Regions from separate parts of the Gordonia sp. w5E2 genome, predicted to be linked through region 1. Evidence: predicted binding sites of a transcription regulator. Region 1 holds the regulator's gene; each other region holds the start of a gene.

The links. The regulator LexA, encoded in region 1, represses DNA repair genes until DNA is damaged. The targets are predictions, from matches to a motif close to CGAACANNTGTTCG.
Region 2: the regulator LexA is predicted to act here: its motif matches at 2,031-2,044, upstream of RND64_RS04065 (HNH endonuclease signature motif containing protein).
Region 3: the regulator LexA is predicted to act here: its motif matches at 2,296-2,309, upstream of RND64_RS04735 (alpha-ketoglutarate-dependent dioxygenase AlkB).

The regions. Positions count from the first base shown of each region.
Region 1 covers NZ_CP144213.1:2,159,109-2,162,947, reverse strand. The annotation lists gene hrpA (ATP-dependent RNA helicase HrpA) at 1-252, shown strand, start outside; partial or broken gene nrdR (transcriptional regulator NrdR) at 352-786, opposite strand; gene RND64_RS09860 (LysM peptidoglycan-binding domain-containing protein) at 931-1,560, opposite strand; gene lexA (transcriptional repressor LexA) at 1,877-2,524, shown strand; gene ptsP (phosphoenolpyruvate--protein phosphotransferase) at 2,569-3,839, opposite strand, start outside.
Region 2 covers NZ_CP144213.1:904,747-908,585, forward strand. The annotation lists gene cydC (thiol reductant ABC exporter subunit CydC) at 1-374, shown strand, start outside; gene RND64_RS04065 (HNH endonuclease signature motif containing protein) at 401-2,026, opposite strand; gene RND64_RS04070 (hypothetical protein) at 2,505-2,954, shown strand; gene RND64_RS04075 (FABP family protein) at 3,014-3,679, opposite strand.
Region 3 covers NZ_CP144213.1:1,030,516-1,034,354, reverse strand. The annotation lists gene RND64_RS04740 (MMPL family transporter) at 1-2,137, opposite strand, end outside; gene RND64_RS04735 (alpha-ketoglutarate-dependent dioxygenase AlkB) at 2,332-2,961, shown strand; gene RND64_RS04730 (hypothetical protein) at 3,324-3,542, shown strand; gene RND64_RS04725 (alpha/beta hydrolase) at 3,542-3,839, shown strand, end outside.

The DNA.
Region 1 (3,839 bases):
GCACGACAGCGCCTCGAGCAGCTTCCTGCCGCCGCGAACCGCGACCGCGAGGGAATGGCCGCCATCGACAGGGTCACCGAACGATGGAACCAGCGCCTGACACAGCTTCCCGAATCGCGCCGAGACATCGTCAGCGAGGAAGCTCAGTGGATCGTCGAGGAGCTGAGGGTGAGCCTCTTTGCCCAGAAACTCGGTACCGCCTATCCCATTTCGGAGAAACGGGCGCTACGAGCTCTTGACCGACTCGGTTGAGACCGGACCCGCCGGACTCGACGCAGCATCGACAGTGTCGTCGCGGGTGGCGGGCGTGTCGAGGTCGTCGGAGCCTTCGTGCGAACCGGTGAGGTTGCCCTGGAGGTCGTCGATCTCGCGTTGGAAGTCTTCGAGCGAATCGAACGACCGGTAGACCGAGGCGAAACGTAGGTACGCCACCTCGTCGAGGTCGCGGAGCGGGCCGAGGATGGCCAGACCGACCTCGTTGCTGGGGATCTCGGCCGAACCGGACGACCTCACCGCGTCTTCGACCTGCTGAGCCAACTGTGCGAGATCGTCTTCGTTCACGTGACGTCCCTGGCATGCGCGTCGTACCCCGCGCATCACCTTTTCTCTGCTGAACGGCTCGGTCACACCGTTTCGCTTCACGACTGCCAGAACAGCACTTTCGACTGTGGAGAACCGCCGCCCGCACTCGCTGCACGCGCGACGACGCCGGATCGCCTGCCCCTCATCGGCGACACGCGAATCGACGACCTTGGTGTCTTCGTTCTTACAAAACGGGCAGCGCATGTAGTCCTCGTGCAGATCTCGGGACGCAGCGGCTCCGTCGGTCTGGCTCGGTCCGATCGTCTGACGACCGGCGGAAGCGAGACCGCAGCGGTGACCGTGTCGGTTTCCGACTGGACCCTGTGACATCGAGAATACCGCCAGCGCTCAGCGGTACGCGGGTGTGACAAGCGGTTGGCCAACGCGCAGCCCACTCGACGGCAGATCGTTGAGGTCGATGATCTCGTCGATGACTGTCTGACGCGGCACATCGGGCGCGACGCGTGCCGCGATCGAGCTCAGCGATTCGCCGGAACGCACGTGGACCACCTGCGTCGAGGTCGAGGACGGCACGCTCGCCCGCTGGTAGTCGGCGCCGACGGTCCCGACCACCCACACGGTCAGTGCCAACCCGACTCCCGCGAGCACCGCCAAGACCGCTGCCCGGCGCCGACGGGCCGCCACCAGCTCTCCGACGCCACCGGCGCATCGCGTGCCCGCAGGCCGCGTTGAGGTGCCGTGATCGAACGCGATCCGACGCCGAGGCCGCGGCGCGACGTCTGCGACGGCGGTCCGTCGGGACTCAGTCGTTCGAACGCGCCCCGCCACACTTAGCTCGTCGCTACGCGCGGGATTCGACGGTGCACGTCCACTGACCACCGTGGCGCGGTGAACTCGGGGACGCGTCGTCGATGCAGGTCGCGGCGTTGCAGATCGGGTGGTCGGCGGTGTTGCCGCGGATGCACTCGACGTGCTGGGAATCGTGCGGGTCACCGGGTTGGTCATCAAGCTGGTCATCGCTACCTCCAATGGTCGATCAAGCGTTCGATGAACTGATGTTCGAGTTCTACCAGAGGGGTCCGACAAAGTCCTGCGACACGTCGAACAAATGTTTGATGTTGTCAGTGGCCTCCGCTACTGTCGGCGCCAGACGATGGAAGAAAGACGCACCCCACCCCGCTTCACAGCAGCACCCGGTTCACAACAGCACCCGCTTCACACATCAGGAAGGACGGAACCGATGACAGAGAAGTCACGACGCGGCCCGTCGTCGCCCAAGGGCAACGGTCGCAGCGTCGAAGGCAAGAAGAGTGGAGGCGGCGAGGAGGCACCGATCCATCCGGCCGTCGCCGAGGCAACACTCACCGATCGCCAGCGTGGCGTCCTCGATGTGATCCGAAAGTCGGTGCGCGAGCGTGGATATCCGCCGAGCATCCGAGAGATCGGCGACGCCGTCGGCCTCACGTCCACGTCATCGGTCGCACACCAGTTGCGCACCCTCGAGCGCAAGGGCCTGTTGAAGCGCGACGCCAACCGTCCGCGGGCGGTCAACGTCTCCGAGGCTCCCGATGCACATCACTCCGATGCCATCAACGGAGATCTCCCGACCCCCACGTTCGTTCCGGTACTCGGCCGTATCGCGGCGGGCGGTCCGATTCTCGCTGAGGAGGCGGTCGAAGACGTCTTCCCGCTTCCGCGTGAGCTCGTCGGTGAGGGCTCGTTGTTCCTGCTCCGCGTCGTCGGCGAATCGATGATCGACGCCGCGATCTGCGACGGCGACTGGGTTGTCGTGCGTCAGCAGAATGTCGCCGACAACGGCGACATCGTCGCAGCGATGATCGACGGCGAGGCGACGGTGAAGACCTTCAAGCGCAAAGACGGCCACGTCTGGCTGATGCCGCACAATCCGCTCTTCGATCCGATCCCCGGAGACGACGCCGCCATCCTCGGCAAAGTCGTCACGGTGATGCGACGGGTCTGATGCGCCGAACGGGCCCCGCAGGTCGTTGACCAGCGGGGTCTGTGTCAGCCGTCGAGTTGCTCGGCGGCTGCGCGTCGGGCGAGTGCCGGACTCGAGGTGGCAAGTGCGGCAGCGGCGGCAGCCCGGCACTGCTCCATCGTCACCGTCGACAGCTTTGCTCCGACTGCGGGCGTCGCCGCCGGAGCCGCCGACAGCGAGGTGACTCCGAGCCCGACGAGCACACATGCGAGCGACGGGTCGGCCGCGGCCTCGCCACAGACTCCGACGGGTTTGCCCTGCTGGGCGCCGGCGGTCGCAACCTGCGAGATGAGTGCGAGCACCGCCGGTTGCCACGGGTCGGTGAGTTCGGCGAGTTCTGCCGACATCCGGTCGGCGGCCATCGTGTACTGGGTGAGGTCGTTGGTTCCGATCGACACGAAGTCGACCTCGGCCAGAATCGCCGGCGCCAGGATCGCCGCTGCCGGGATCTCGATCATCACGCCTGCCGTCAGACCACGCTGACGGACGAGTTCGGCGAACTGTGCGGCCTCCGCGGCCGTGGCGATCATCGGTGCCATGACCCACGGCGTCGTGCCGGACTCCTCTGCCGCGCGCGCAATCGCGTCGAGCTGAGTTCGCACGATGTCGGGGTGGTCGTCGCCGATGCGGTTGCCGCGTACGCCGAGTGCGGGATTCGCCTCGTCCGGGTGCTCGATGAAGGCCAGCGGCTTGTCCGAACCGGCGTCGAGCGTTCTGATGACGACTTTTTGGCCCGCGAACGCCTCGAACACGTCGCGGTACAGCCGCGTCTGCTCGTCCACATCGGGCTCATCCGCCCTGTCGAGAAACGCCAACTCGGTGCGGAACAGCCCGATGCCCTCGACTGGCGCATCGGCAGCGCTGCGCGCGGAGACGCCGTCGGCAACATTCGCGAGGATGGCGACGGCGGTGCCGTCGGCAGTCCGGCCGGGGCCACGCCACGCAGCAACAAGCGCGGCCTCCGCAACGCTGCGCTCGACGAGTTCACGCGCCTCGGCCCCCTCTGGTTCGACGGTGATCGACCCCGCGCCTCCGTCGAGCAAAACCATTGTGCCGCTGGTGATCTCACTAAGTCGCGCCACAGCGACCACGCACGGGATGCCCAACTGCCGCGCGATGATGGCGGTATGACTGGTCGGTCCGCCGAGACGCGTGGCCAGCCCGACGATCACCGCGGGATCGAGCCCGGCGGTATCCGCGGGAGCGAGGTCGTCAGCGAAGAGAATCGACGGGTGACTCGGCGTCGGAATCCCCGGTTCCGGCTGGCCGAGCAACTCGGCGACCACTCGGTCACGAA
Region 2 (3,839 bases), 1.3 Mb from region 1:
TGGCGCGCGGCGACGTGACCGACGACGAGATGCGCGCGGCGCTGGGCGCCGTCGGACTCGGTGAGTGGGTGGCCGGTCTACCCGATGGCCTCGACACGGTACTGACCGGTGGGGCGGAGGCGATCAGCGGTGGGCAGCGTCGTCGACTATTGCTTGCCCGCGCACTGCTGCACCGGGCACCGGTGGTGCTGCTCGACGAGCCGACCGAACACCTCGACGCCGCAGACGCCGAGCAGTTGCTCGCCCGACTGCTGACGCCGGTGGGGGGCATGTTCGGACCCGATCGCACTGTGGTGGTCGTGACGCATCAGCCGCCGCGCGCGGAGTCTGCTGACTTCGTGCGGATCGAATGGGAACCGGTCGGCTCCCAGTAGGTTGGCAATTCTCGGTAGGCGATTGCTCAGTAGGGCGGCGGGTTCTCGTCGTTCCAGCGCTTTTCGGCACGTTCGAGTCGACGACGTTTGGCGTCGTGTGCGGCGTTGATTCGTCGATTGGCCGGGTGATCGGGTGGTTTCAGCCTGCGCAGGCCTCGGAAGAGGTTGAAGCCGGTGAACGCATTGCCGACGAAGGTGTGCCCGGTGGGGGAGACGAACAGAGTTGTCCCCATCACGGTCTGCAGGTCGCGCCAGTTGCCGAAGGTCTTGATCCTGTGGTGAAACCTGCACAGCGGCTTGAGGTTTGCCGCTACGGTGGCGCCTCCAGCCTGCGGATTGCTGCGGTTGAAAGCCTCGCCGTGGTCGACGTCGGCGCGCCACACCGGGTTGCTGCACCCGGGGAATGTGCAGCACAGCTCACCCGAGCGGATCAGCGCGTCGAGCTTCTTGCTCGGCGTGTACCGCAGTGCCGATGAGGCGGCACGCTCGTTGATCGTCGCGGGGTCGAGGAAGTCGATCCCGGCATCCGTGAGTAGTTTTCGAATCGTCTCCGCATCGACGACGCCATGTCCGTCGATGAATCCCGGCTTGTCGTCGTCGCCATTGATGGTCGACTCGTTGACGACGACGTGGATGATCGCCCTCGGCGACGGCGGAATCATCTGTGCCGGTGCGGCGGCTTGGTCGGGCAGGTCGTCGGTTGGTTCGCTTACCGCCTCCGAGAGGTCGTCAGACAGCGCGCAGGCCTCGCACCTACACGTGAGGTGGCTCTCGCCGTGCGCGAAGGCGGTCAGGGCGTCGGCTCGACGTTGTGCGTGAGTGCGCGGGTCGGCGTCGTGAACAGCACGGGCCATCGCGTTGAGCCGAGCGTCGATCATGACACCGGACTCGATGGGAAGCGTCCCGCTGATACGGGACTGTCCCGGCTGGTGCCGGTCGGGCCGTACCTGCACGTCGCGGTCGTGTTCGACGAGCTCGCGCTGCCGTTTGACCGCGGGAGGGTCGAGTTGTGCGACGACGCTGTCGACGAGTGCCTTGAGGCGAGTCGTCGACATTTTGTTGCGCGCCAGCAGTGCCGAGGCGATTCGGGCGTCGACGTCGGCGATGGTGTCGGGTCCGCAAAGGGCGGTGCGCGAAAGGACGATGAGGAATTGGGACAAGTCGAGACGTCCGCACGCCAGTACCGAGCCGGTGAGCGGTAGGCGATAGCGGACGGCATGCCCCGCGGTAATCAGCTCACGCGCCTTGGCGGGCGAGACCGAGAGGACCGCGCCGACGTCGGCGATGGTGCGCTCGAGTCCGTCCGGGCCGAACCGGGCGCGCGGATTACCGCCGGATCTGGCCAGCGTCGCCAGCGCGTGCAGATCCTCCGGGGAATCAGCGGGGCCGGGGTGCGCTTCGCCGATCTCTGAGCCGTAGTCTTCCTCGTGCTCTTCGTGAATCAGGCTGATAGCCTGCAGCATTCGATAATCGGCGCTGGCGCGAACGGACGCGCAATGCGCGATGATCTCGACCAGGTCGGTCTTCGACAGTTCTTCGTCCTCGCACATCTGCTCGACGATCGGCGGCATCGTCGGCGCGCCAAAGCGCTCGGGATCCGACGACGCGCCGGGCGCGCCCGCGCCGGCGTCGAGAGTGGTTTCCAAGGACATGAACCAAACATACATTCGAGGTCTGACAAGAATTCTGAACGCAGATCCGACCTCGGCATACGCAGCGAAAAATGCGTTGCGGGCATGTTGTTGCGGGCGTACTTTCGGTCGTACACGAGAAAGGAGGTGGTCTGAAGTTGTATGACATACGGACACGTGAGGTGGCCATCCGCTAACGGCGGACCGCCTGTGACTTAAGCAGTTTCGCCCGTTGGCGAATACCAGATGGTCACCCGACCCCCGCATCCGGCCGTCCGGCCGATGTGCCCGTGCATGACGGGTGATGCGGGGGTCGTTCCATGTCTCGGGCTGTTCCGTGTCTGGGTTCTTTCGCGGCCTGAGGTAGTGCGGCAGCCTCGGCCTGTCGGGCAATTCCGACAACGAGTAGTGCATTACGCATGCGGCCGCCGAGTCCGGGGAGTGAACTTCGTGTCAGTAGCACACCCGTTACCCGTGATTCGTGACAGCCAGGAGGCCGATGATGAGAACAACCAGCGCGGTCAGATCTCTCCACGCGCGCATGCACGAGTCGTCGAATCGCACTGCCGCGGTGCGCAGCCGCTATCTCACCACCGAGGATCCGGAGTGGACCAACGACGGGCCGACCAATTGGATCATCGGGACGGTGGAGAACCTCGGCTACAGCCGACTCGGTATCGCAGGTGCCGCATCTGGCCACCTTGTCTTGCACAATGACGGCCTCGCCGACCTGGCGATCCTCTCCGCCCCCGGCGTCTGCGGGACCGCCGATGCGCTATTCACCTATTTGCCGCGCGGCACGTCGCGCATCCTGCCCGACACCGAGTTCCACATCCTGCAGGGTGAGCGTCGAGGCGGGCGCCCGGTGCTGGTGGGAGAGATCATCGACGACGGCCCGCTCGCGCTCCAGTTCTTCTTCGACGGCCCGCCGCCGCAACTGCGTGGGTGATCAGGCAGCCAATTCGACGATCAGCTGGCAGCCGCGGCACAGCTCGCGGGGTGCGCTGACTATCCGACGAAACGACGCAGCTTCGCGGACAGGCGCGGCGTGAGGTCGCCGTCGGAGTCGACGCGCTCTTCGACGTAGGCGAGGTCGCCGTCGGGAACGATGCCGTAGAGGCGCTTGGCGTTGCCGGCGGGGGCGCTGGTCTCCGAGCGCACGACGGCGTCGGTGGTGAGATTCCACGACGTCTGATTCAGCGGCCGACCGTAGAACAGCTCGACCCATCCCTCGGCATGGGCGAGGAGAAGTTCGATGGAGTCGTCCTCGGTGATCCGCCAATAGCCGGTCTCACGCTGGTCGGGACGCAGGAAGTTGGCGTCCTCGTCGATGACCCAGGAGCGCGACTCCCAGTTCAGGAAGTTCTGCCCGTCATGACTGACGACGATCTGCTGTGCGAAGTGGTAGTCGGTGTGGGTGACGGGATCGTGTCCCTCGCCCTCGCCACGCCACACTCCCACGAGCGGTAGTAGCGCGAGAAGTCCCTGGTGGAGGTCCGCACCGAGCCGCAGGTTGGCGGTATCGGCCTTCAGCGGCAGATCGTCCCACGCGGGTACGTTGCGTTCGCGGCTGCCTGACTCGGCAGCGCGCGAATCGGCCTGGCTGATCGCCTCGTCGCCTGATCTACGGGCGGCGACGGCGTCGTCGGGCTGTGCGTCCTCCGGGGAGGTCACGATTCGTCTGTGACCAGTCGGTAGAGCACGTACAGCGCAAACCAGGTGATCAGGACGGCCGCGAGGACCAGCAAGATTTCGAAGAAGATGACCACGGTTAGATTCTAACTCCGATGCGCGGGCGGTAGTTCACTGAGGTCGACCACACTCGGCTGTGTCG
Region 3 (3,839 bases), 1.1 Mb from region 1:
CCAGCTTGTCCAGCCATCGTGGCAGACCCCATGCCCTATCGCCCAGCAATGTGATCACAGCGGGCACGACCATCATGCGAATGATAAAGGCGTCGAACAGGACCGCTGTTGCCAGCGAGAAGCCGAGCATCTTGGCCGTCGTGTCGGGCGAGAGCATGAACGCGGCGAACACGCTGATCATGATGATCGCCGCCGATGTGACGACACGCGCGCCGTGGCGGTAGCCGGCGATGATCGCATCCTTCGCACTCATCCCGTGGATGTACTCCTCACGTATTCGCGTCACCAGGAACACCTGGTAATCCATCGCGAGGCCGAACACCACGCCGATCAGGAAGATCGGGAGGAACGACAGGATCGGCTTGGTGTTGTCGATCAGACCGAACCAACCCTCTTGGAAGATCGCGACCGTCACACCGAACGTCGCCAACACCGAGAAGATGAAGCCGATCGTTCCGATCAGCGGGACCCAGATCGACCGGAACACCGCGATCATGATCAGGAATGCCAACCCGACCACCACGATCAGATATGGGATCAGCGCCTTGTCGAGTTTGGCGGAGAGGTCGGACATGATCGCCGTCTGGCCACCGACGTGCAGCTCTGCCCCTGCCCGCTGAGCCTCGGGGCTGAACGCGCGGATCTGCTCCATGAGGTCGTGCGTCGCCTGATCCGACGGCGCGCTCTCGGGCGTCACCGAGATCAGCGCGGCGGTTGCCCCGACGTTCGGCTGCGGTGTGCCGTTGCCCAGCCACGTCATCGTCGACGCGTTGGCGACGTCGGGCAGCGTCTTGATGTGCGCGACCGTCTCGCTGGCCGCCTTCTCGACCGTGCCGTTCTCCGAGTGCAGCACGACGAGCAGCGGGCCGTTGATGCCCTCACCGAAGCCGCGCTGCAGCAGTGCCTGCGCGGGAGCCTCGTCGTCGCTGGAGAGCGAGAGTCCCAGTTGCAGCTTGCCGACCGGGATCGCCGCGAGCACCAGCACCGCGAGACCCGCGACGATGAACGGGATCGGTCGTCGAACCACCATGCGGCCGAAGCGAACTCCGTTGGTGTCGGCGGTGTCGGATTCTTCTGCGTGCTTGATCCACGGGATGCGCGGGGTGAACGCGAAACGTCCGACGGCGCCGAGCAGCGCGGGGATCAGGGTGAGCGCGGCGATCACGGCCATGAACACCGCGACGGCGGCGCCCGCACCCATCTGGGTGATCAGCGGGATCCCGACCACCATCAGCGCGACGACAGCGATGATCACGGTCAAACCGGCGAAGACCACCGCGGAGCCTGCCGTACCCACCGCGCGACCCGCGGCGTCGGCCCTGTCTCCGCCGCGTTTCACCTCGCCGCGGTAGCGCGAGACGATGAACAGCGCGTAGTCGATCGACACGGCGATGCCGAGCATGGTGACGATCGCGGTCGCGGTCTCGTTGACTGTCATGACCTCGGCACTCAGCCGCAGCAGCATGATGGTGATCATCACGCCCATCAGTCCGGTGATCAGCGGGATGAACGCGGCGACCAGCGCCCCGAAGGCGACGATCATCACCACGAAGGCGACCGCGAAACCGATCAGCTCGGCCTTGCCGCCCGCCTCCATGACACTCATCAGCGAACCAGTGGCCTCGACCTGCAGCCCATTGCCCCGATGCTTCTCGAGGATGTCGGTCAACTGCTTCTTGTTCTCGACGGTGAGGTCGGTCAGCTCGATGTTCTGCCGCACCTGGATCAAACCGACCTTGCCGCCGTCACCGAGAACCGACGACGCGAGCTCGGGTTTGGCCGCGGCGACGGTGACCGGGTTCAGCACCGTTGCCTTGTCGGTGAGGTCGGGCAGGGTGTGCAGGTCGGCGACGAGTGCGTCGATCTGAGCGGAATGGGCGGCCAGCCCGTCGTCCGCGGCGACGAGGACGCTGGTCGACGCCTGCGATTGCTGCTTCATCGCCTCAGGGAAGTACTCCTCGACCTGCGAGGTCGCGGTCCCGGAGTCGGTTCCGGGGAGTTCGAAGTCTTTCGCGAACTTCGGAGTCAACGCACCCACGAGCCCGATGAGCAACGCGGCGATGACCACCCAGGCCCCGATCACCCACCACTTGTGGCGGAACGAGAACCGTCCCACCCGAAACAACAACGACGCCATCTGTGCACTCCCTCGAGAAGACTCCGACATTCCGGTAGCAACTAAGAAGTGTTAGTTGCTAACACTTGTGCTCCGGTATACAGATCGTTCCGGCCGATGTGCCACCTCCGAGCCGCGATTGTGAGCGACGTCCCACGCGAGCGCCTGCGACCGCCTTGCGAACACACGTTCGATATCGGTGTAGGCTGACGTCCATGAGCGCAGGAGTCCAGGGATCGATCTTCGACCTTGACGCCGAGTCGCCGCGGCTGCGCGATCTCGGATCGCACGTCGAGCGTCGAGTCCTGACCAACGGCGCGTGGGTCGATCTGCGGCCGGGATGGATAGCAGGCAGCACCGACCTCTTCGACGCTCTGCACGCCGACGTTCCGTGGCGGGCCGAACGTCGTCGGATGTACGACAGAGTTGTCGACGTCCCACGCCTCGTCTGCAATTACCACGCGAGTGACGAACTCCCCGACCCGTTACTCATCGACGCGCGGGCGGCCCTGACAGCGCATTACCGCGACGAGTTGCCCGAGGGCTTCGCGACCGCGGGCCTGTGCCTGTATCGCGACGGGTCGGATTCGGTTGCGTGGCACGGCGACCGGTTCGGGCGTGGCGCCACCCACGACACGATGGTCGCGATCGTCTCCCTCGGCTCACCGCGCCCGTTGGCACTGCGGCCGCGCGGCGGCGGAGCGTCATTGAAGTTCACGTTGTCGGCGGGCGATCTGTTGGTAATGGGCGGGAGTTGTCAACGCACCTGGGAGCACGCGGTGCCGAAGGTCCGCGGCGTCGGGGCGCGAATGAGCGTGCAGTTCCGCCCACCCGGCGTGTGGTGAGCGGGAGACTCCCAAAAGATTTTCGGAACCCAAAGATTTTTGGAACCTCTACCCCCTTGGGTGCGTCAGAGTCTGTGCCGTCGGTGCCAGCCGACGGGAACATCTGACTGTGACATCAGGGGGACCGACACGTGACAGCACCTCAACTGCCGCTCGATGGCATGGCGGATGTCATCGGAGAAGGTTTGGCCGAACTCCTCAACAGAGCGAGGAAGCCGGACCGCGAGGACAGCACCCCTGCTCCTGGGCCTGGCCCTAATCGATCAGACCCTGACCAATCCGCTTCTGCCCGAGCGCCTTTCGGAGTTCGACCCGAGGAGATCGAGCAGACCGCGAGTGCATGGCGACGTGAATCGAAGGTCGTGGCGGAGCTGAAACTCGACGCGCTGTCGGCGGTGTCCGGTGCGATGAGTGACGTGACGACGGCACTCCACTCGGCGTCAACCTCGGCGGTTCCGACGATCGCCTCGATCTCGGCTCGGCTTGCGACACTGGCCGATTCGCTCATGACGTTCAATGCCATGGCGATCGATCGCGACGATCGCGCAGCGGCATCCCTACGCAGCGTGCCGACCCGCTGATGAAACCGACCATCTCAGCGGTGCGCGGATGGAGTACCAACGCGATCTCGGCCGCAGGCGCGGCCGCACAGGCCGCAGCTCAGACGCTCGACACGTCCCTCGCGGCAGTCGAGCGATCACTGAACGACGCCGCCTCGTGGCGAGGCGCAACCCACGAGGCCGCGCAGATGCGGATCACCGAAGAACGCGACCACGCCTCCGAGGTACGTAACGTGCTGAACCAAATCGCCGACGAGGCCAAGGACGCCGCCACAGACATCGCCCATGCACGGGCGTATCTGATCCGCGAGGTCGACA